Regions from separate parts of the Pararoseomonas sp. SCSIO 73927 genome, predicted to be linked through region 2. Evidence: riboswitches for the same ligand, from Rfam matches in the RefSeq annotation. Region 2 holds a riboswitch; the other holds the start of a gene.
What was found. A riboswitch is a leader RNA that binds a small molecule or an ion and turns the genes downstream of it on or off. The one in region 2 is predicted to bind cobalamin.
Positions count from the first base shown of each region.

Region 1: it holds a riboswitch for cobalamin, as region 2 does, so the genes downstream of both, VQH23_RS04700 (TonB-dependent receptor domain-containing protein) here and metE (5-methyltetrahydropteroyltriglutamate--homocysteine S-methyltransferase) in region 2, are expected to answer to the same signal.

Region 1 covers NZ_CP146232.1:984,979-995,707, reverse strand. Annotated here, with positions in the region: gene VQH23_RS04725 (DUF3325 domain-containing protein) at 43-375, opposite strand; gene VQH23_RS04720 (PepSY-associated TM helix domain-containing protein) at 425-2,029, opposite strand; gene VQH23_RS04715 (DUF3649 domain-containing protein) at 2,026-2,379, opposite strand; gene VQH23_RS04710 (alpha/beta hydrolase-fold protein) at 2,523-3,473, shown strand; gene VQH23_RS04705 (TonB-dependent siderophore receptor) at 3,779-6,085, opposite strand; cobalamin riboswitch at 6,302-6,518, shown strand; gene VQH23_RS04700 (TonB-dependent receptor domain-containing protein) at 6,666-8,660, shown strand; gene metH (methionine synthase) at 9,064-10,729, shown strand, end outside.
Region 2 covers NZ_CP146232.1:4,135,453-4,146,181, forward strand. Annotated here, with positions in the region: gene VQH23_RS19505 (polysaccharide deacetylase family protein) at 1-540, shown strand, start outside; gene VQH23_RS19510 (sterol desaturase family protein) at 540-1,529, shown strand; gene VQH23_RS19515 (hypothetical protein) at 1,571-2,212, shown strand; gene VQH23_RS19520 (LLM class flavin-dependent oxidoreductase) at 2,225-3,280, opposite strand; gene VQH23_RS19525 (hypothetical protein) at 3,343-3,684, opposite strand; cobalamin riboswitch at 3,828-4,059, shown strand; gene metE (5-methyltetrahydropteroyltriglutamate--homocysteine S-methyltransferase) at 4,177-6,507, shown strand; gene metF (methylenetetrahydrofolate reductase [NAD(P)H]) at 6,596-7,561, shown strand; gene VQH23_RS19540 (ABC transporter substrate-binding protein) at 7,684-8,859, shown strand; gene VQH23_RS19545 (branched-chain amino acid ABC transporter permease) at 8,870-9,730, shown strand; gene VQH23_RS19550 (branched-chain amino acid ABC transporter permease) at 9,727-10,719, shown strand; gene VQH23_RS19555 (ABC transporter ATP-binding protein) at 10,716-10,729, shown strand, end outside.

The DNA.
Region 1 (10,729 bases), 2.3 Mb from region 2:
CCCGCCCCTGGAAGGGCTTGGCGGGGCCGTGCCGCCCGGGCGTCAGCGGGCCTGCAGCGCCAGGAGCAGCGCGACGGGAAGCGGCGACAGCGCCACGGCCGCCGCCGCGCGCGGCGCGTAGGGCAGCAGCAGGGCCAGGGGCAGGGCGGCGGCGGTGAGCAGCCCGGCCCAGAGGACGATCCCCAGCGCCGGCCCCGCCTCCCGCACCGCGAGGGCGAGGGAGAGGGCGAGCAGGAGCCAGCCCGCCCCGCGGAGGAGGTGCCCGCGCGGGGAGGGGATCCGGCGGGTGCCGAAGACCTGCTCGTGGTGCCTCTCCATCGCGAGGCAGAGGCCGGTGAAGCCGGCATAGGCGAGGGCCAGGCTCAGCGCGGTCACGGGCGCGGCCCCCCGATGGGCGGGGCGGTGCCTTCCGGTCGGCGGCGCGTCATTCGGCGGCCTGCCCGTGCCCTGCCACAGGGCCCATTCCGCGCCTTTCCGAGGGGCCGCCGGCCGGCGCCGCCCCCCGCGGCTTCCGGGCAGGCTGCCCCGACCGCCGCGCGAGGTGGAGGGCGGCACCCGCCAGCAGGGCGCCGAGCGCCGCCACCACCAGGTCCAGCCCGGCCAGCCGCCACTCCGCGGCGGGCAGGGTGACGCCGAGGTGCCAGGGGCCTGTCAGCGCGTTCAGCACGGGCAGGCCGAGACCGAGCAGCCCGCCCAGCGCCAGCTGCTCCACCCAGCCGCGCCGGCCGCCCAGCCGCAGCGTGGCGTGCAGCAGCAGGGCACCCCAGGCAAGGAAGAAGCCGTTCACCTCCCACTCCGCGCGCCCGGCCATGCCGGCAGGAAGGAGGCGGTTGAGCCAGAAGAAGGCGGCCATGGCGGCGGGCAGGCCGGCCACGGTCGCGAGGTTCAGCACCTCCACCAGCCGAAGCCCGAGTCCCGCGCGCCCGGCCTTCGCCGCCGCCTGCCGCTCCTTCACCGCCCAGAGGATCAGCCCGGTGCCCACCATCGCCGTGCCGGCGAGGGCGGAGAGGAAGAACAGGGCCCGCAGCGCCGGCCCCGCGAAGCGCCCGAGGTGCAGCCCGTACATCGTGCCGTGCGTCGCCGCCGCCCCACCCGTCATCCCCTCCCGCGCGATGGGGGCGCCGGTCGCGCCGTCGAAGACCAGCGCGTCCCGCTGGTACGAGAGGCGGCCCGCCGGGCCGCGCAGCAGCTCCACCCGCGCCGCGGCATCGCCGGGAAGGGAGACGGTGATCCGCGAGGCGGGCGCGCCGCCCCAGATCCGGGACGCCTCCGCCAGCAGCGGGTCCACCGCCACCAGTGGCGCCGCCCGGCCGGAGGGGCGCGCGGGGGCCGCGCGGCCGAACACCTCGTTGCTGAAGCCGCGCGCGTCGCCGGGATAGGCCAGCTGCGTCCCCCAGGGCATCAGCATCAGCATCAGCGTGACCAGCCCGGTGAAGGTGATCATCGCGTGGTAGGGCAGGGCGAGGGTGGCCACCGCCGCGTGCGCGTCGATCCAGGACCGCTGGCCCTTGCGCGGGCGGAAGGTGAAGAAATCCGCGAAGATCCGCTTGTGCGTGACGATGCCGCTGATGATCGCCACCAGCATCATCATGGCGCAGAAGCTGACGATCCAGCGGCCCCAAAGCGGGCTCATGTAGTGAAGCTGGAAGTGCAGGCGGAAGAAGAACTCCCCGCCGCGCGTCTCCCGCCCCTGCACCACCTTGCCCGTCGCGGGGTCCAGCACCGCCTCCCGGAAGCCGCGGCGGCCCGCCCCGGCCTCGCGCCAGTAGGCGCTGGCCATCCCGTCCCGCCCGTCCGGCAGCATGAGGGTGAAGCCGCCGGGCGCCATCCGGGCCAGCGCGTCCACCATCGGCTGGGCGGAGGCGGGGGGAGGGCCGGCGCGATACGCCTCCGGCCGCATCCAGGCCGTGATCTCCGGCCGGAAATAGCTCGCCGTGCCCGTCAGGAACACGGCGAAGAGGATCCAGCCCGCCAGCAGGCCGGACCAGGTGTGCAGCCACGCCATGGACTGCCGGAAGCCGGTCTTCACGGCAGGATCCTCCCCGTAGCATGCCAATGGCCGGCCAGGACCATCGCCGCGAGCGGCAGCGCGGCGAGAAGCAGCCCCGCCACGGCCCGCGCCGCGCTGCGCGCCGCGAAGACCCAGATCGCGGCGGCGGCGTGCCCGGCCAGCCCCGCCATCATCCCCGTCAGCACCGCGTCCGCGCGCCCCATGGCCAACGCAGGGGGCAGCGCCACGGCCAGTGCGGCGGAGAGCAAGGCCCCCAGCGCGTAGCCGCCGAGGATCGCCGCCACCACCCGCACGGCGATGCCGCCGGCGCGCGCGCGGCCGCCCCCGCCAATCCATTCCATCGCGCCGCGCGCCGTCCAGGCCGTCATGCCGCAGCCCCTAACCCGGCAGGCCCGGCCGCAGCACCCGATTCTCCATCCCCGCGCCGCGCGGCAGGGGCGTTCCGCCGCGCGCACCCGAACGCAGGGGCGATCCGGTCACGGGGGCGGCCCCCTGTGGCATGAGTGGCCGCATGATCCGGACCACCCTCCATCCCCCCGTACCCCTTCGCCGGCGCGGCCTCGCGCCCCTCCTCGCGGCGCTGGCCTGCCCCACCCTGGCCTGCCCCACCCTCGCGCGGGCGCAGGAGGCCGCGCCCGAGCCGATCCCCCGCACCACCCGGCACGAGCTGGCATCGCGCGGCGGCCACCCCTTCCGCGTCTTCCTCCACGTCCCCGCCGGCGAGCCCCCGCCCGAGGGATGGCCGATGATCACCGTGCTCGATGCCAACGCCGTGATGGGCCTGGTGGTGGACACAATCCGCGTCCTCGCCTTCCTGCCGCGCGAGGCCGGGATCCGCTCCGCCGCCGTGGTCGCGGGCATCGGCTACCGGACGGACGACCCCTACGACCTCGTCCGCCGCAGCTTCGACCTCACCCCGCCGCCCGGCCGGGAGATGCCGGCCGCCGAGGGCCGCCCCGCCATGCGCACGGGCGGCGCGGACGAGCTGCTCGACTTCATCGAGGAGACGGTGAAGCCCCTGGCCCGTCGCGCGGCGCCGATCGACGCCTCGCGCCACGCCGTGCTCGGCCACTCCTTCGGCGGCCTCTTCGCGCTGCACGCCCTGTTCACCCGGCCCGGCGCCTTCCGGGATTACGTGGCCGGCAGCCCCGCCATCTGGTGGGAGGACAGCGCGGTCCTGACATCGGCGGAGCGCTTCATCGCCCGCACGGACCGCCCCGCGCCGCTGCGCCTGCTGATGACCGTGGGCGCCTACGAGCAGAGCCTCGCGCCCTGGCACGACCCGGCTTGGCGACCGCGCATGGAGATGATGCGGATGGTGGACGGGGCGCGCGAACTCGCGGACCGGCTGCGGCCCCTGCCCGGGCTGGAACTGGGCTTCGAGACGCTGCCGGACGACGGGCACATGTCCGCCTTCCCCGTGGCCGTGCAGCGCGGGCTGCGGTTCATCCTGTCGCGCTGATCGCGGCACGGCCTCGTTCCCGTCCTTCGCTTCCGGTCCGTGGCCAGGGAGAGGAAGAAGGAATTCTTCCTCTCCCCGGACCCCTCACCATCATCTTTTTCTAGTAGCTGGTCTCTTTCGGCTGACGGTGCGCCTCGGGTCGATGACCCGAGGCGACTGCAAAGGCAGGAAGGAGCCCGTCCCGCGGAAACACCGTCTCAGGACGGCATGGCGGCAGCCAGAAGGGGATCCAAGGGCCTCAGGCCCTTGGCGGGAGTTTCAGGGGGCGGCGCCCCCTGGTCCCGGACCTGTCAGGCCCAGGTCCATCAGAAGTCGAAGGCTGCCGACACGATGAGGGTGCGCGGCGAGCCCACGGTCACGAAGGTGCCGGTGGTGAGCCAGTAATCCGCCCCGAACGCGTTCTCCAGGTTGGCGCGCAGCGTGACCGGCTTGTTGGCGATCTCCGTCCTGTAGCGGGCCCCGAAGTCCACCCGCGTCCAGCCGTCGAAGCGCAGCGTGTTGGCGGTGGTGAGGTAAGAGCCCGAGGTGTGAATCACGCGCCCGTTGAGGGCGAGGCCGGGCACCCCCGGCACGTCCCAGTCCAGGCTGCCGGAGAAGGTCTTGTCCGGCACGCCCGCCGCGTCGTTGCCGCGCTCGGCGGGGTTGGTGGGGCTTGTCAGCTCGGGGTTGATGAAGGTCGCGCTGACCAGGGCGCGCAGGCCAGGCGTGATCTCGCCGAAGGCGGAGAGCTCCAGGCCGCGGTTCCGCTGCTCGCCGTCATAGGCGCGGTTGTTGGCCGCGGTGCGGATGGCGTTTGGCCGGGTGATCTGGAACACGGAAGCGGTGGTGGTGACGCTGCCCCAGTCCACGCGGACGCCGGCCTCGATCTGCTCGGACTTGTAGGGGGCGAGGACCTCGCCGGTGTTGTTGAAGCCGGGGCCGACGATCTCGCCGCGGGTCAGGCCCTGGGCGTAGTTCGCGTAGAGGGAGACGTTCTGCCAGGGCTTCACCACGATGCCGCCGAGGGGCGTCGTCGCGTCGGCGTCGTACTGGCTCGTCCGTGCCCCGGTTGCCGTGCTGTAGCTGTTCACCTGCACGTTCTGGAAGCGCACGCCGCCGGTCAGCAGGACGCGATCGTTGAAGAAGGAGAGCGTGTCGGCCAGCGCGAAGCTCGAGAACTCCGTGATCGAGGCCCGGCGCGGGTCGGTGCGCGGGGCGGTGATGGGCGGCAGCGAGGAGGGGTTGTAGATGCTGGAGGGGTAGGTGATGGCGGAGGTGATGTAGGCGTTGCCCGCATCCTGCCGGAGGCCGGAATAGGCGAGGTTGAGGGTGTGGCCGACGTTGAGGAGGTTGAACCGGAAGTTGGCGCCGGCCGTCCCGCTGACGACCCGCGTGTAGGAGTCGTAGAGGGCGTTGGTGACCCGGAAGTCGCCGAGCTCGTTGGCGCCGCCCGGGCGGGAATCGGGGAAGGTCTGCTCGTTCCAGCCGTCGCGGTAGCCCACGGCCCCGTAGACGGTCACCCAGTCCGCCACGTCGTACTCGGCCCGGGTAGCGATGGTGCTGTCCTGCTGGCGCAGCCGGGTGCCGGGGAACCAGTTGCTGCGCGAATCCGGCACGGAGGGGATATAGGGAATGGCGCTGGAGAGGGTGAGCTGCGGGCGGAAGTTCCGGGTGTCGTCACGCTGGAAGATGCCGTCCACGGACAGGCGGAACCGGTCCCCGCGATAGTCCAGCCCTAGCGCGGCGAGGCCGCTGCGGAGGTTGCCGTCCTCGATGGAGGCCTCGCCGTCGCGGTACAGCCCGTTGAAGCGCACGCCCCACTCGTTGTTCGCGCCGTAGCGGCGCGCCAGGTCGGCCTGGATGCCGAAATTGCCGTCGCTGATGAAGACCGGCGTCAGGCGGGTCAGCGGGTCGTCGCCGGCCCGCTTGGTGATGACATTGATCGCGCCGCCGATGCTGCCGCCGGGCGCGATGCCGTTGATGAGCGCGCCGGGGCCGCGGAGGAGCTCGATCCGCTCGATGTACTGCGCCTGGGCGCGGTTGGAGGAGATCAGCCCGAACAGGCCGTTCAGCCCGACATCCGAGGATCCCACCTGGAAGCCGCGGATGGAGAAGGTGTCGTCGAAGCCGTTGGCACCGGTGGTGAGGCGGACGGAGGAGTCGTTGATCAGCGTGTCGGCGATGGTGCGCGCCTGCTGGTCCTCCACGACCTGCGACGTGAAGCTCGTCGTGCTGAAGGGGGAGTCCATCAGGCTGCGGCTGCCGAGCAGCCCGAGCGACCCGCCCTGCGCGACCTGGCCGCCGGCATAGGCCGGCTGCAGGGTGCCCGGGGCCCCCGCGGCGGTGACATCCACCATCGGCACGGCGACGGGCGCGGCGCCCGACCCGGCCGCGGCCTGCCCCGTGGCGGTTCCGGCCGCCTGTTGGGCCACCTGCCGGGTCGCCTCCTGGGCCGGGGCTTGGGCCTGGGCTTGAACCGAGAGGGCGAGGCCGCACGCCACCACGGCGCCGGTGAGGGTCCTGGTGCCCGTCGCCGGGCGCGGACAGGGCGCGGGGATGCCGTCCGTCGTGCCTGTCGCCCTGACGGGAGGGGCGACCTGGGCTGCTGTATTCTGCCGACGGGCTACGCTCACCAGGCCGCTCCTTCACGCTGACGTGTGGCGGCGAAGTAAGTGAGAATGGCTATCAGTGTCAAACGCCGTCGCGGCTCTGCGTTCCAGTTGCGCGGTGCCACCGCGTTCCGGCTGCGGGAGCCGCCGCGGTGCCGCCCGTGCGCGGGCATGTGGCGCCTGCGCCTCGCCACTCCGGCCGGGCTGCCCCTCCCTGGACTTCACGCGTTCGTGTCGATAGGTTCCGCCCCATGCGCCGGTGGCCCGGAAGGGCTGAAACGGGAATGCGCGACGTGGCGATCCCCGCCACCGATCCGCAGCTGCCCCCGCAACTGTAGGCGACGGCGACGGCCCCCGATGCCATTGCGCCCACCGGCGCGAGAAGGCGGGACCGTCAGGCGGGCGCGTGCCCGCCACGTCGCGAGCCAGGAGACCGGCCGGCGCAGATGTTGTCTCGCGCGTGCCGGGCGGGGAGCACCGGCGTAAACGGACCCAGGGCGCGCCGGCCATCCGGCGCGCCTCCGTCATGCGAGCACGACGCAAGCCCGTTCCGGCCATCCCTGGCCGGGGCGAAACGCGGACCGTGCAACGGAGGCACCCCGGGATGAAACGCCGGATCCTCGCCCTGATCGCCATTGCTCCCATGGGGCCGGCCATCGCTCAGGACGTCTCGACCAACCCCGCCACCGTGCCCGAGGTGGTGGTGACCGCAACCCGCGTCCCGACGCCGCAGGAGCGCATCCCCGCCGCCGTCACGGTGATCGACCGCCGGACCATCGAGGAGAACGGGTACACCACCCTCGCCGAGGCCCTGGCGGTCGTGCCGGGCTTCCGGCTCGTGCAGTCCGGCGGCCTCGGCCAGCAGGCCTCCGGCTTCGCGCGCGGGACCAACGCGCGCCAGGTGCTGGTGCTGCTGAACGGCGTGCCGATCAACGACCCCTCGGACCCGAACGGCGCCTTCAACTTCGGCAACGAGCTGCTGGGCGACATCGAGCGGATCGAGGTGGTGCGCGGCCCCGCCTCCTCCGTCTACGGCTCCGCCGCGATCGGCGGCGTGGTGAACCTCATCACCCGCGCCGCCCCGGCCGACCGCGCCGCGGCGCCCTATTTTGAGGCCGCGGGCGGCAGCCGCTCCACGGTGCGCGGCCACGCCGGCGTGGGCGGCACCCTCGGCGCCTTCGACTACCAGCTCACCGGCCAGAGCCTCTCCACCCGCGGCAGCAACGCCGTAGCCCCGCGCTTCACGAACAACCTCGGGGAGCGGGACGGGCTGCGCTCCGCCGTCGGCACGGCCCGGCTCGGCCTGACCCTCGGCGAGACGGTGCCGGGCGAGTTCCTTGGCCGTACCCGGATCGAGGGCTTCGTGCGCGGCCGGGAGAACACGCTCGGCCTCGACAACGTGCCGAACGACGACCCGAACTACACCGCCCAGGACCGGTCCTGGTTCGGCTACCTGCGCGGCACGGCGGACCTGTTCGGCGGCGCCTGGAGCACGCGCCTTACCCTCTCCGGCAGCCACAACCGGCGCCGCTACACCAACCTGCCGGACGTGGCGAACCCCTTCGCCACGGCGGACGACCTCTACCGCGCCGAGCGGCGGGCGGTGTTCTTCGACAACACCGTGCGCCTGCCGAATGCCGGCGCCCTGACCGACGTGGCGGTGCTGTTCGGCGGCCAGTGGGAGAAGGAGACCGCCGACAGCGCGAACGGCTCCGCCTTCTTCCGCACGACCGTGGACGCCTCCCAGCGCTCCGCCGCCGGCTACGTCTCGGCCCAGGGGCGTCTCTTCGACCGCCTGGACCTGAACGCCGGCCTGCGGCACGACGGGCCGGAGGACTACGACGGCTTCACGAGCTGGCGCCTCGGCGGCGTGCTCGCCCTTCCCGAGATCGCCTCCCGCCTGCGCTCCTCCGCCGGCACCGCCTTCAAGGCCCCCTCCCTCTTCCAGCGCTTCGGCACCATCACCGGCTTCTTCCAGGGCAACCCGGACCTGAAGCCGGAGGAGAGCTTCTCCTGGGAGGCCGGCATCGAGACGGACGTGACCTCCTGGGCCACGGTCTCGGCCCTCTACTTCGACAACCGGCTGAGGAACCTGATCAACTACGACGCGAGCTTCACCACCCTGCTCAACGTCGAGCGCGCGCGGATCCGCGGCGGGGAGTTCTCCCTCACGGTGCGGCCCGCCGACTGGCTCTCCCTCACCGGCACCTGGACCGTGCAGGAGGCGCGCGACACCACCAACGACCAGCCCCTGGCCCGGCGCGCGCGCAACCTCGCCACCCTGACCGCCCGCCTCTCCGCGCCCGTGCCCTGGGGCGGGCCGCAGGGCGGCCGCGTGACCGTGGTGCCCGAGCTGATCTACACCGGACCCTCCCCCGAAGGCGCCTTCGCCCGCTACAACGACGACGGCACCTCCATCACGGCACCGGGGAAGAACCGCGCCGGCACGGTGTTCAACCTCACCGCCACGGTGCCGGTGATCGAGAAGGTCTCGGGCTTCGTGGAGATCCGGAACCTCGGCAACTCCCGCTACGAGCCGGCAAACGGCTTCGTCATCCCGGGGCGGAGCGCGCTGGCAGGAATCCGCGGGACGTTCTAATCCCTCGGTTCCGGTCCGTGGCCAGGGAGAGGAAGAAGGAATTCTTCCTCTCCCCGGACCCCTCACCATCATCTTCTTCTAGGCTTTGGCCTTTGCCCGGCTGACGGTGCGCCTCGGCTCTTGGAGCCGAGGCGACTGCGGGGGCAGGAAGGGTGCCGGTCGTGGAGGGCTGACCCATCCGGTCAGTCCCGCGGCAGCCCGATGCAGGTCCAGGAGGCTCAGCCTCCTGGTGGGGGTTCCAGGGGGCAAAGCCCCCTGGTCCGGCCAGCAGCACGCGCCCGGCACTGGACATAAGGATATCTTTAAGAGAGTATGGGACTGGGAAGTGGCCTGATTATCCTGCCGGGACCGGTTCCGGGCGGCGTCGGCCGCTTCCGGAACTGTCGTGCAGGACCATTGCCCCATGTCCCGACCGCATCTCCTCGACGCCCTTCGCGACCGCGTGCTCCTCTGCGACGGCGGGATGGGCAGCCGCGTGCAGGTCATGGATCTGGAGGTGGACCGGGACTACTGGGGCCGGGAGAACTGCACCGACGTCCTCGTCCTCTCCCGCCCGGACATCGTGCGGGAGATCCATCGGGGCTACTACGAGGCCGGCGCCGACATGGTGCTGACCAACACCTTCGGCGGCTCTCCCATCACGCTCGGGGAGTTCGAGCTGGAGGACCGCGCCTTCGAGCTGAACAAGGTGGCGGTGGAACTCGCGCGGGAGGCGGCGGAGGGCTTCGCCGACGGGCGCCACCGCTGGGTGATCGGCGATATCGGGCCGGGGACGAAGCTGCCCTCCCTCGGCAACGTCACCTACGACGCGCTGGAGGCGGCGCTCCTCACCCAGTGCCGCGGCCTCATCGCGGGCGGGGCGGACGCGCTGCTGACCGAGACGAACCAGGACACGCTCTTCATCAAGGCCGCGGTGAACGCGGCCAAGATCGCGCGCGCCGAGGCGAAGTCCGACATCCCGATCTTCGTGCAGGTGACGGTGGAGACGACTGGCACCCTGCTGGTCGGGCCCGACATCGGCGCCGCCGCGGCGGTGGTGCACTCGCTCGACGTGGACCTGATGGGGCTGAACTGCGCCACCGGCCCGCAGGAAATGGCGGAGCACGTCCGCTGGCTCTCCCAGAACTGGCCGGGCCTGCTCTCCTGCCAGCCCAATGCCGGGCTTCCGGAGCTGGTGGACGGCAAGACCCACTACCCGCTCGGCCCCTCCGAGCTGGCGAGCTGGATGGAGCGCTTCGTCACCGAGGACGGGCTGAACCTCATCGGCGGCTGCTGCGGTACCTCCACCCCGCATATTGCGGCGCTGGACGCGATGCTGCGCAAGCGCGGCGGGGCCGCACACCGGCCGGCGCCGGTGCGGCGCAGCCCGGTCTGGGTTCCCTCCGTTGCGTCCCTCTACGCCCCGGTGCCCCTGCGGCAGGAGAACAGCTACTTTTCCATCGGCGAGCGCTGCAACGCGAACGGCTCCAAGGCCTGGCGGGAGAGGCAGGCGGCGCATGACTGGGACGGTTGCGTCACCATGGGCCGCGACCAGATCGGCGAGGGCTCGAACTCCCTCGACATCTGCACCGCCTTCGTCGGCCGCAACGAGATGGAGGAGATGAACGAGGTGGTCCGGCGCTTCACCAGCAGCGTGAACGCGCCGCTGGTGATCGATTCCACCGAGACGCCGGTTATCGAGGCGGCGCTGAAACTGCATGGCGGCAAGCCCATCATCAACTCGATCAACTTCGAGGACGGCGAGGGGCACGCGACGGACCGCATGATCCTCGCCAAGAAGTTCGGCGCCGCCGTGATCGCGCTCACCATCGACGAGGTGGGCATGGCCAAGACCGCCGAGGACAAGCTGCGGATCGCCACCCGGCTGGTGGAGTTCGCCTGCGACCGTCACGGGCTGCCGCAGTCCGACCTGATGATCGACCCCCTGACCTTCACCATCGCGACGGGGAATGAGGACGACCGCAAGCTCGGCGTCTGGACGCTGGACGGCATCCGCATGATCCGGGAGCGTTTCCCGGACATCCAGATCATGCTCGGCCTGTCCAACATCTCCTTCGGCCTGAACCCGG
Region 2 (10,729 bases):
TCCGCCTCCTGGGCGGAGTTCTGGCGGGCGCGGGCGGCGGAGGGGCATATCTTCGCCAGCCACACCTGGCGGCACTGGTACTTCACCGGCGATTCCGGCCCCGGCCGGGTCCGCTACGCCTCCCGCCGCGCGGGGGAGGGGGCGGAGGTGCTGGACACGGCGGCGCTCTGCGCGGAGCTGGAGCGGCCGATCCAGGCGCTGAAGGCGGCGGTGCCGGATGCGCGGGTCCTGCCGCTCTGGCGCGCGCCGGGCGGGCGGACCACGCCGAATGCGGTGTCCATGGCGCGGCAGTGCGGGCTGGCGCACCAGGGCTGGACCGCCAACGGCTTCCTGGGGGACGAGCTGGATTCCGGCGCCCACCCGAACGCGGCGCTGCTGAACCGGAACCTGGCGAACATCCGGGACGGTGAGGTGCTGGTCATGCACTGGGGCGTGCGCAGCCGGCGCGAGCCCTTCGCCGGCATCCTGGAGCCGCTGATCGCCGGGCTTCAGGCGCGCGGCTTCTGCTTCGAGACCCTTCCCCCCGAGGGACGGCGTTGATGCTGGACACGATCTCCCGCGGCTACGACTCCTTCACGAGCTTCCTGTTTCAGAACGGGGTGCAGCCCCTGCTCTACGCCTTCGGGATGATGGAGTGGGAGGAGGACGCCTTCGCCTGGATGGACTTCATCGTCTTCGGGGTCATCCAGGTTCTCGTCGTCGTCGCCATCTGCCGCCCGCTGGAGGCCTGGCGCCCGGTGGAGCGCTGGGACGACCGCCGCGTGGTCTGGACGGACGTGACCTACACGCTGCTGGCGCGGCTGGGCGTGCTGCCGCTGATCGCCTTCGTGCTGCTGGCCGGGTTCCAGGCGCAGTTCGACGGCTGGCTGACCGACATGGGCTGGGTGCCGCCGACGCTGGAGACGCTGATCCCCGGCCTGGATTCCCGGCCGCTCCTGGCCTTCGCCCTCTACGTCCTGATCATCGATTTCGGCGAGTACTGGCGGCACCGGCTGCAGCACACCCTGCCCTGGTGGTGGGCGCTGCACTCCATCCACCACGCCCAGGAGAAGATGACCTTCTGGACGGATGACCGGAACCACGTGATCGACGACGTGATCGCGGCGCTCTGGGTGGGCGGGCTCGCGCTGCTGATCGGGGTGCCGCCCGGGCAGTTCCCGCTGATCATCCTCGTCATGCGCGTGGCGGAGAGCCTGTCCCACGCCAATGTCCGGCTCTCCTTCGGCGCGATCGGGGAGAGGCTGCTCGTCTCGCCGCGTTTCCACCGCTTCCACCACGGCGTGCTCTCGGCGGGGGACGAAGGGCGGAACTACGCGGTGCTGTTCCCGGTCTGGGACATGATCTTCCGCACCGGCGATTTCCGGCGCGACCAGTTCCCCCGCACGGGCGACCCGGAGGCGCCGGCGAGCCTCGTCCATGGCGGCTGGTGGCGGCAGCAGGTGGACGGGACGCGCCGCCTTCTCGGCGTGCTCTTCGGGACCAGGAAGAGAGTGGCGCGCGCGGTCGACGCGCCGGGGACGCGGACCTAAGCTCCCTGGGCGCCGCCGGGCCGGCGCCCGGAGGTCTTGGGATGAGCCGCATGGGACTTTGCCGGCAGGGGGCCGGGCGGGCGGCCGTGCTCCTCCTGCTTCTCGCCCTGGCGCGGTCGGGCCTGACCGCGGAGGGACCGGCCCGCGACACGGCGGCGGTCGTGGACGGCGTCCTCGCCTCGGGCGACGGGCGGGGGCGCGAGACGGCCTACACGGTCGACGGACTTCTCTGGACCTATGCCGTGCTGGACCGGTTGGGGCTGAACCTCGTTCGCCAGCGCTCCATGCCGGAGGGGGACGGCAGCGTCGAGATCGTCACGGCCATGGACCGGGCCACCCGCGGGACGCGGGAGGTGGTCTTCCGGGTCAGGCCCCGGCCCGACCGCCCCGCGGCCGAGGCCGAGACGGACCGGATCGTCCGGGCGGTGGTGACCTCGGGCGACGGCGCCTCGCCCGAGACGGCTTTCGTCGTGGGCGGGCGGATCGGCGCGGAGTACGCCCTGCTGCGGTACATGGGGCTGCGGTCCCGGCTGCAGGCGCTGGTCCGGATCCGAGGCTGCAGCTTCGATGTCCAGCACGCCCGAGAGGCCGGGCGGGACGAGGACCGGCAGGTCTACTTCAAGCTCGGCCGCGACGCGCTGGACCCTGAGGGGCCCTGCGCGCTGCAGCCCGAGGCGCGCTGAGCCCGGGGCGGCTCAGGAGGCCAGGCGCGCGGGCTCCGGGCTCAACCGGCGGAGCAGCGGCAGCACCTCCGTCCCGAAAGCCTCGAGCGAGGCGAGGACGCGCGGCGCGGGCAGGCCGGTGAAGCCCATGTACAGGCTCCAGTGGCTCGGCGAGAGGGTGTGGAAGTCCTCCGCCAGCAGCTCCGCCACGCGCCTGGCCGGGCCGATGGGCGCGTTCTCCATCAGCCACTCGATGCTCGGCTCCCCCTCGAAGGGGATCGATCGCATGAAGGCGCCGTCGCGCTGCGGCTCCTCCTCGCGGAGGGAGAGGGTGGTGCGGATGAAGCGCAGCATGCCCTCGGCCGCGCGGCGCATCTCGGCCGGGTCCTCGGTGACGAAGACGTAGCGCTGGACCGCGAGCCTCAGGGCGGAATCGGGCAGGCCGCCGGCGCGGAGGGCGGCCAGGAGCTTGTCCCGCATCGGCAGGGCGGCGGCCGCACGGCGATGGCCCTGGCTGATGAAGAGGGAGCCGCCGGCGCGGGCCGCGCGCTGCAGCAGCCGCGGCTCACCACCCGCGAGGAAGAGGGGCGGCACGGCGCCGGGGAAGGCGGCGATCGGCGCGTCCGGCACGGCGTAATGCTGGCCCGCATATCCCACCCGGCCGGTCGTCAGCCCCTGCGTGATGATGTCCCAGCCCTCCTCCAGCATGGCGGTGCGCTCGGCCATGGGGATGCCGTAGGTGCGGAACTCGTGCGGCTGGTGGCCGGTGCCGAGGCCCAGCATCAGCCGATTGCCGGAGAGCGCCTGGAGCATCCCTACCTCCTGCACCACGCGAAGGGGGTGGTGCAGCGGCAATACCACCACGGCCGGGCCGAGGCGGAGCCGCGTGGTCACCCCCGCGAGGTGCGACACCATCATCAGCGGGGAGGGGCAGACGGAGTGGCTGGTGAAGTGGTGCTCGGCGAACCAGGCGCCGTCGAAGCCCAGCGCCTCGGCCAGCATCACCTTCTCCACGGTCGTGCGGAGGATCTCCGCCGGCGTCTCGTCCGGGCGGTTCTGGGACATGAGGTTGAAGAGGGCGATGTCCACAGGGGATCTCCGGCTGCCGGGCCGGGGTGTAGCAGAAACGGGGCCAGCCGGGAGGCGGGCCCCTATCTCGCGCGGCCGACCTTGCGGGTCATGCCCGCATCCACCGCCCGGAGCCCGCTCCGCTCCGGCAGGGAGACCGGCACGCCGTTGCGGTCGCAGGGCACCACGGCGCGGCGGGTGAGGCCGGTCAGGCGCTTCAGGCTCGAGGTCCGCCCCTCCGAGTAGCCGGCGATCTGCACGTCGAAGTTCTCGGACCAGCCGCGCCCGACCGCGACAACCATGCCCCAGTCGCCCACCCGCCCCATGGCCATCTCGCCCCGCTCCGAGGCGCGGAGGCGGACAAGGTCGCCGACCTCGTAGCGCGAGACGTAGGGCCGGCCGTCCGGGTCGTAGCTGATTTCCATGGCGCCGCCGAAAGCTGGATAGGGCGGCGACTATCGGTCGTTTCGGTGAAGGGTTTACCAACGCGGCGCAGGTCAGGGCGCTCAGGGCGACATGTTCCTCATAAGGATATCTTTATGTCGCTTGACACCCGCGGCCGGCTTCGGTCAGATGCCGGGGTCGAGGTTCCCCGGCGCGCGACCCTGCGCCGGGGCTAAGAGGGAACCCGGTGCGGGCGCGAGAGCGCCGAATCCGGGGCTGCCCCCGCAACTGTGAGCGGCGAGCCGAGGTCCATCACGCGTCACTGGCGCAAGGGGTTCACGCCCCCGCGCCGGGAAGGCCGGGCCGGAGGCGTTGACCCGCGAGCCAGGAGACCTGCCCCGGCACATAACGTCCTCCGGCGGGGTGCCCGGTCAGGTCGCAGGTCTCTCACGGACGGATTCCGCCATCGGCGGGGTGCGCCCGCGCGACGGCTCGCGGCTGCCCACCGCGCCAGAACAGAGAAGGCGAGGTTCATGTCCGTCACTGTCGCATCGCTCGGTTTCCCCAGGATCGGCCCCCGCCGGGAGCTGAAGACCGCGCTTGAGCGCTACTGGTCCGGCAAGTCGGACCGCACCGCGCTGCTGGCGGCCGCGGCCGAGCTCCGGGCGACGGCCTGGGCGCGGCAGAAGGAGCTCGGCGTGGACCATGTGCCGAGCAACGACTTCTCCCTCTACGACCACGTGCTGGACACCAGCGCCATGGTCGGTGCCGTCCCCGCGGTCTACGGCTGGACGGGCGGGCCCGTGGACCTCGACACCTACTTCGCCATGGCGCGGGGCGCGCAGGGGGCTGAGGGGGGCGAGGCGCACGCCGAGTGCGGGCACGGCTGCACCCACAAGGCGGTGGACGTGCCGGCCGCCGAGATGACGAAGTGGTTCGACACGAACTACCACTACCTTGTGCCCGAGTTCTCCACGGGCCAGGCCTTCGCCCTCTCCTCCACGAAGGTGGTGGACGAGTTCCTGGAGGCGAGGGCGCAGGGCGTGCACACGCGCCCCGTGCTGCTCGGGCCCGTGACCTTCCTCCGCCTCGGCAAGAGCCACGCGGGCGAGGTGAACCGGGAGGAGTTGCTGCGCGCGCTGCTTCCCGTCTACGCCACGGTGCTGCGCCGCCTCTCCGCCGCGGGCGCCGACTGGGTGCAGATCGACGAGCCCTGCCTCGTGCTGGACCTCACCCATGAGGACCGGGCCCTGCTGGCCATGGCCTATGAGGCGCTGTCGAAGGCGGCGCCGACGGTAAGGCTGATGCTGACCACCTATTTCGGCGGGCTGGGCGACAACCTGGACGAGGCGGTGAACCTGCCGGTGGCCGGGCTGCACATCGACCTGATCCGCGCGCCGGATCAGCTGGACGCGGTGCTGGCGAAGGCGCCGGAGGGGCTGGTGCTCTCGCTCGGCGTGGTGGACGGCCGCAACGTGTGGCGCGCGGATCTGGAGGCGATCCTGGCGCGGGTGGCGCCCGTGGCGGCGGGCCGTGACATCGTGCTCGCCCCGTCCTGCTCCCTTCTGCACACGCCGATTGACCTGGCGCAGGAGACGGCGCTGGACGAGGACGTGCGGAGCTGGCTCGCCTTCGCCGTGCAGAAGCTCGAGGAGCTGGCGACCCTGGCCGGCGCCCTGAACGGGGGGCGGGAGAGCGTGGCGGGCGCGCTCGCCGCGTCCTCCGCCGCGGCCGCGGCCCGCAAGACCTCGCCCAAGATCCACGACGATGCCGTCGCGGCGCGGTTGAAGGCGGTGGATGCGGCGATGGCGCGGCGCGGCATGGGCTTCGCCGAGCGGCGCCGGCTCCAGGTCGAGGCGCTGGGGCTGCCGGCCTTCCCAACCACCACCATCGGCTCCTTCCCGCAGACCGAGGAGGTGCGCAAGGCGCGCGCCGCCCACGGGAAGGGCGCGATGACGGACGCCGAGTACGAGGCCTTCCTGCGCGAGGAGACGGCGCGCACCGTCCGCTGGCAGGAGGAGATCGGGTTGGACGTGCTGGTGCACGGCGAGTTCGAGCGCAACGACATGGTGCAGTATTTCGGGGAGCGGCTCTCCGGCTTCGCCTTCACGAAGCACGGCTGGGTGCAGTCCTACGGCTCCCGCTGCGTGCGCCCGCCGGTCCTGTTCGGCGACGTGTCCCGCCCGGAGCCGATGACGGTGGCGTGGTGGAACTACGCGCAGGGCCTGACGGAGCGGCCGATGAAGGGGATGCTGACGGGCCCCGTGACCATCCTCAACTGGTCCTTCGTGCGCGACGACGTGTCGCGCGAACGGGCCTGCCGCCAGATCGCGCTCGCCATCCGGGACGAGGTGACGGACCTGGAGAAGGCCGGCGCCAGGGTCATCCAGATCGACGAGGCGGCCCTGCGCGAGGGGCTGCCGCTGCGCCGCGGCGACTGGCAGCACTACCTGGACTGGGCGGTGGAGTGCTTCCGGATCACCTCCTCGGGCGTCGGGGACGCCACGCAAATCCACACCCACATGTGCTACTCGGAGTTCAACGACATCATCGCGGCGATCGGCGACATGGATGCGGACGTGATCTCGATCGAGACGGCGCGGTCGAAGATGGAGCTGCTGGGCGCCTTCGCCGATTACCGCTACCCGGCGGAGATCGGGCCGGGGGTGTACGACATCCACTCCCCCCGCGTGCCGGCGGTGGAGGAGATGACGGGGCTGCTGCAGGCCGCGCGCTCCCGCCTCTCGCCGGAGCAGCTCTGGGTAAATCCGGATTGCGGCCTCAAGACCCGCAAGTGGCCGGAGACCCGCGCCGCCCTGGTGAACATGGTGGCCGCGGCGAAGCGGGTCCGGGAGCTGGCGTGACGTGAGGACAGGACCGGGGGCCGCGCGGCCCCCGGCCCCGCAGGGCCGCCCGGATGCGCGGCCGTGAATAGCTAAGAGGGAACGGGTGATGGGAGAGATCGTGAAGCTGGCACCGACGCTGGAGCGCTGGCTGTCGGGCGACCGGGTGGGGCCGCTGCCGGCGCGGGGCGCCGACCAGCCCGCGCCGCTCCTCTCCTTCGAGTTCTTCCCGCCGAAGACGGAGGTGCTGGAGCAGCAGCTCTGGGCCTGCGTGCGGCGGCTGGCGCCGCTACGGCCGCGTTTCGTCTCCGTCACCTATGGCGCCGGGGGCAGCACCCATGCGCGCACCCACGCCACCGTCGCGCGCCTGGCAACCGAGACGGACCTCGTGCCGGCCGCCCACCTGACCTGCGTGGGCGCGACGCGGGAGGAGGTGGACGAGGTGGCCCGGGGCTACTGGGAGGCGGGGGTGCGCCACATCGTGGCCCTTCGCGGCGATGCCCCTCCCGGCACCGAGTACGCGCCCCATCCCGGCGGCTACGCCTATGCGGCGGACCTCGTGGCCGGGCTGCGGCGGATCGCGGATTTCGAGATCTCGGTCGCCGCCTATCCAGAGATCCATCCCTCTGCCCGGAGCCCCGACGACGACCTGGACAGCCTGAAGCGCAAGCTGGACGCCGGCGCCACCCGGGCGATCACGCAGTACTTCTTCGACACCGCGACCTACCTGCGCTTCCTCGAGCGGTGCCTGAAGGCCGGGATTACCGCCCCGATCGTGCCGGGGATCATGCCCGTGTCCAACTACGCCCAGGCCGCCAAGTTCTCCGCCATGTGCGGGACCACCGTGCCGGCCTGGCTGGGCGCTATGTTCGAGGGCACCGAGGACGACCCGGAGATGCGCCGGACCGTCGCCACCGTGGTGGCCTCGGAGCAGGTCCGCACCCTCCAGGCGAACGGGGTGGACGAGTTCCACTTCTACACGTTGAACCGCCCCGAGCTGACCTACGCCATCGCCCATGTCCTGGGCGTGCGGCCCAGGCCGGCCGAGGTGGCGACCCCCGCCGGGGCCGCCTGACGCGGCGGCCCGCGCCGATCCCTGCGGGGAGCGGAACGGCGGGAGCAGGAGCCGATCCGAATCGGCAGGCTGTATTACAAGGCGGATTCGAGGTAGCCCTTCGGACCACCGGGGAGAGAACGATGAACCGCCGCACCCTCCTGCTCGGCGCGGCCGGGCTGCCGCTGGCACCGGCCGTGCTGGCCCGCCCGGCGACCGCGCAGAACGCGCCCTTCCGGGTCGGTCTGATCCTCTCCATGACTGGCCCCTTCGCTTCGACGGGCAAGCAGATCGAGGCGGCCGTGCGGCTCTACGCCCGCCAGAACCCCGCCTTCGCGGGGCGCCCGGTCGAGATCCTGCTGCGCGACGACGGGGGCGCGGCCGACGCCACCCGCCGCCTGGCGCAGGAGCTGGTGGTGAATGAGAGGGTCTCGGCCCTTGCCGGCTTCGTCCTCACCCCGCATGCCCTGGCCGCCGCCCCGATCGCGGCGCGCGGGCGGGTGCCGATGGTGGTGATGTCCGCCGCCACCGCGACCGTGACGGAGGCCTCGCCCTTCGTGTTCCGGACCTCCCAGACCACGCCGCAGGTCACGGTGCCGCTGGCGGGCTGGGCGGCGGAAAACGGCATCCGCAAGGCCGTCACCGTCGTCTCCGACTACGGCCCCGGGCTGGACGCGGAGAAGTGGTTCGGCCAGCGCCTGGGCTCGGCGGGCGGCACGGTGGCGGAGGCGCTGCGCGTGCCGCTGGCCAATCCGGACTTCGCGCCCTTCCTGCAGCGCGCGCGGGATGCGACCCCGGAGGCGGTCTTCGTCTTCGTGCCCGCCGGCGTCGGCTCGGTCTTCATGAGGCAGTTCGCGGAGCGCGGGCTGAAGGATGCGGGCATCCGGCTGATCGCGCTCGGCGACGTGCTGGACGACGACATCCTGAACGGCATGGGCGATCCGGCGCTGGGCGTCGTCTCCTCCCATCACTACTCCGCCGCGCATGACAGCGAGGCCAATCGCCGCTTCGTCGCCGCCTTCCGCGAGGCGGCGGGGATGCGGCCGAACTTCATGGCGGCGGGCGGCTATGACGGCATGACCCTGCTGCGGCTGGCTGCCGAGAAGGCGGGCGCCGGCGCCGCCGGGCAGGTCCTGGCCGACGCGATGAAGGGCCTCTCCTGGGAGAGCCCGCGCGGGCCCGTCAGCATCGACGCGGCCACGCGGGATATCGTGCAGAACGTCTACATCCGCCGCGTCGAGCGGCAGGGGGGCGAGCTGTACAACGTGGAGATCGCCACCGTGCCCGCGGTGAAGGACCCGGCCAAGGCGGCCGGCTGATCCACGCCCCATGCTGACGGTCCTGTTCGACGGCATCGCCTACGGGATGGTGCTGTTCATCCTCGCCTGCGGCCTGGCCGTCACGCTGGGGCTGATGAACCTGGTGAACCTGGCCCATGGCGCCTTCGCCATGGCCGGGGGCTACGCGGCGCTAGTGCTGGTGAACGCCTGGGGCGTGCCCTTCCTGGCGGCGCTGCCGGTGGTGTTCCTGGCCACCGCCGCCCTGGGCGCGCTGATGGAGCGGACGCTCTACGTGCACGTCTACGCGCGCAGCCACCTGGACCAGGTGCTGTTCTCCGTGGGGCTGATCTTCATGGCCGTGGCGGTGGTGGACTATGCCGCGGGACCGAGCCAGCAATTCGTGAGGATCCCGGACGCGCTGCGCGGGCGGATCGAGGTGGCGGGCATCGGCATGGGGATCTACCGCCTGCTGGTCATCGGCATCTGCGGGGCCGTTGCGCTGGCGCTGCACCTGGCCCTGGCCGGTACGCGCTTCGGCAGCCGGCTTCGCGCGGCGGTGGATGATTCGCGCGTGGCGCGGGGGCTGGGGATCGATGTCGGGCTGATCTTCACCGTCACCTTCGCCGTCGGCTCCGGCCTTGCCGGGCTGGGCGGGGCGCTGGGGGCGGACATCCTGGGGCTGGATCCGGGTTTCCCGCTGCGGTTCATGATCTACTTTCTGATCGTCGTGACGGTGGGCGGCACGGCCTCCATCCCCGGCGCCTTCCTCGCCTCGCTGCTGCTCGGGATCGCGGATGTGGCGGGCAAGTACTACCTGCCCTCGATGGGTGCCTTCATCATATACGGGGTGATGCTCGCGGTGCTGGTCTGGCGGCCGCAGGGGCTCTTCGGGCGGGCGGGCGCGCGGTGACGGCCGCACCGGAGGAGACGGCCCGCCGGCAACTGGCGGGGCTGGCGCGCTGGCGCCCGGCGGAGATCGCCTTCTGGGCGCTGGTGCTGGCCGCCTACGCCGTGTTTCCGCAGCGCGCGGCGCTGATCGCGGAGGTGGCGGTGGTGGCCCTCTTCGCCCTCTCGCTGGACCTCGTGCTCGGCTATGCCGGCATCCTCACCCTCGGTCACGCGGCCTTCTTCGGATGGGGCGCCTACGTCGCCGGGATCGCCGCCTCCCGCGGGTTGGGGGACCCGACGCTCGGCCTGCTGCTGGGCGGCGGGACGGCGGGGGTGCTGGGGCTGCTCACCGCGCCGCTTGTGCTGCGCGGCGGCGACCTGACGCGGCTGATGGTGACGCTCGGCCTGGCCACCGTTCTCTTCGAGCTGGCCAACCGCTTCACTGGCCTGACCGGCGGCGCGGACGGGCTGCAGGGCATGATCGTCGGCCCGCTGCTGGGCCGGTTCGAGTTCGACCTCGAAGGGCATGTGGGCGCCGCCTACGCCCTGGCGGTGCTGTTCCTGGCCTTCCTGCTGCTGCGGCGGATCGCGCTCTCGCCCTTCGGCTGGGCGCTGCGGGCGATCCGCGCCAACCCACTGCGCGCGGCGGCGCTGGGCATCCCCGTTCGGCGCCGCCTGGTTGCGGCCTACACCCTCGGTGCAGCGCTGGCCGGTGTGGCGGGGGCGCTGCTGGCGCAGGTGACGGGGTTCGTGTCGCTCGACGTGCTCTCCTTCCAGCGCTCCGCGGATGGGCTGCTGGTGCTCCTGATCGGCGGGGTGGGCTGGCTCTACGGCGGGCTGGTCGGCGCGGTGGTGTTCAAGCTGATGCAGGACCTGCTCTCCAGCCTCACGCCGCAGTACTGGCAGTTCTGGATCGGCGCGCTGCTGGTCGTGCTGGTGCTGCTGGGGCGGGACAGGCCGCGCGCCTGGATAGCCCGGCTGCGCCGCCCGGCAGAGGGCGCCGCGCCGTGAATCCCGCGCT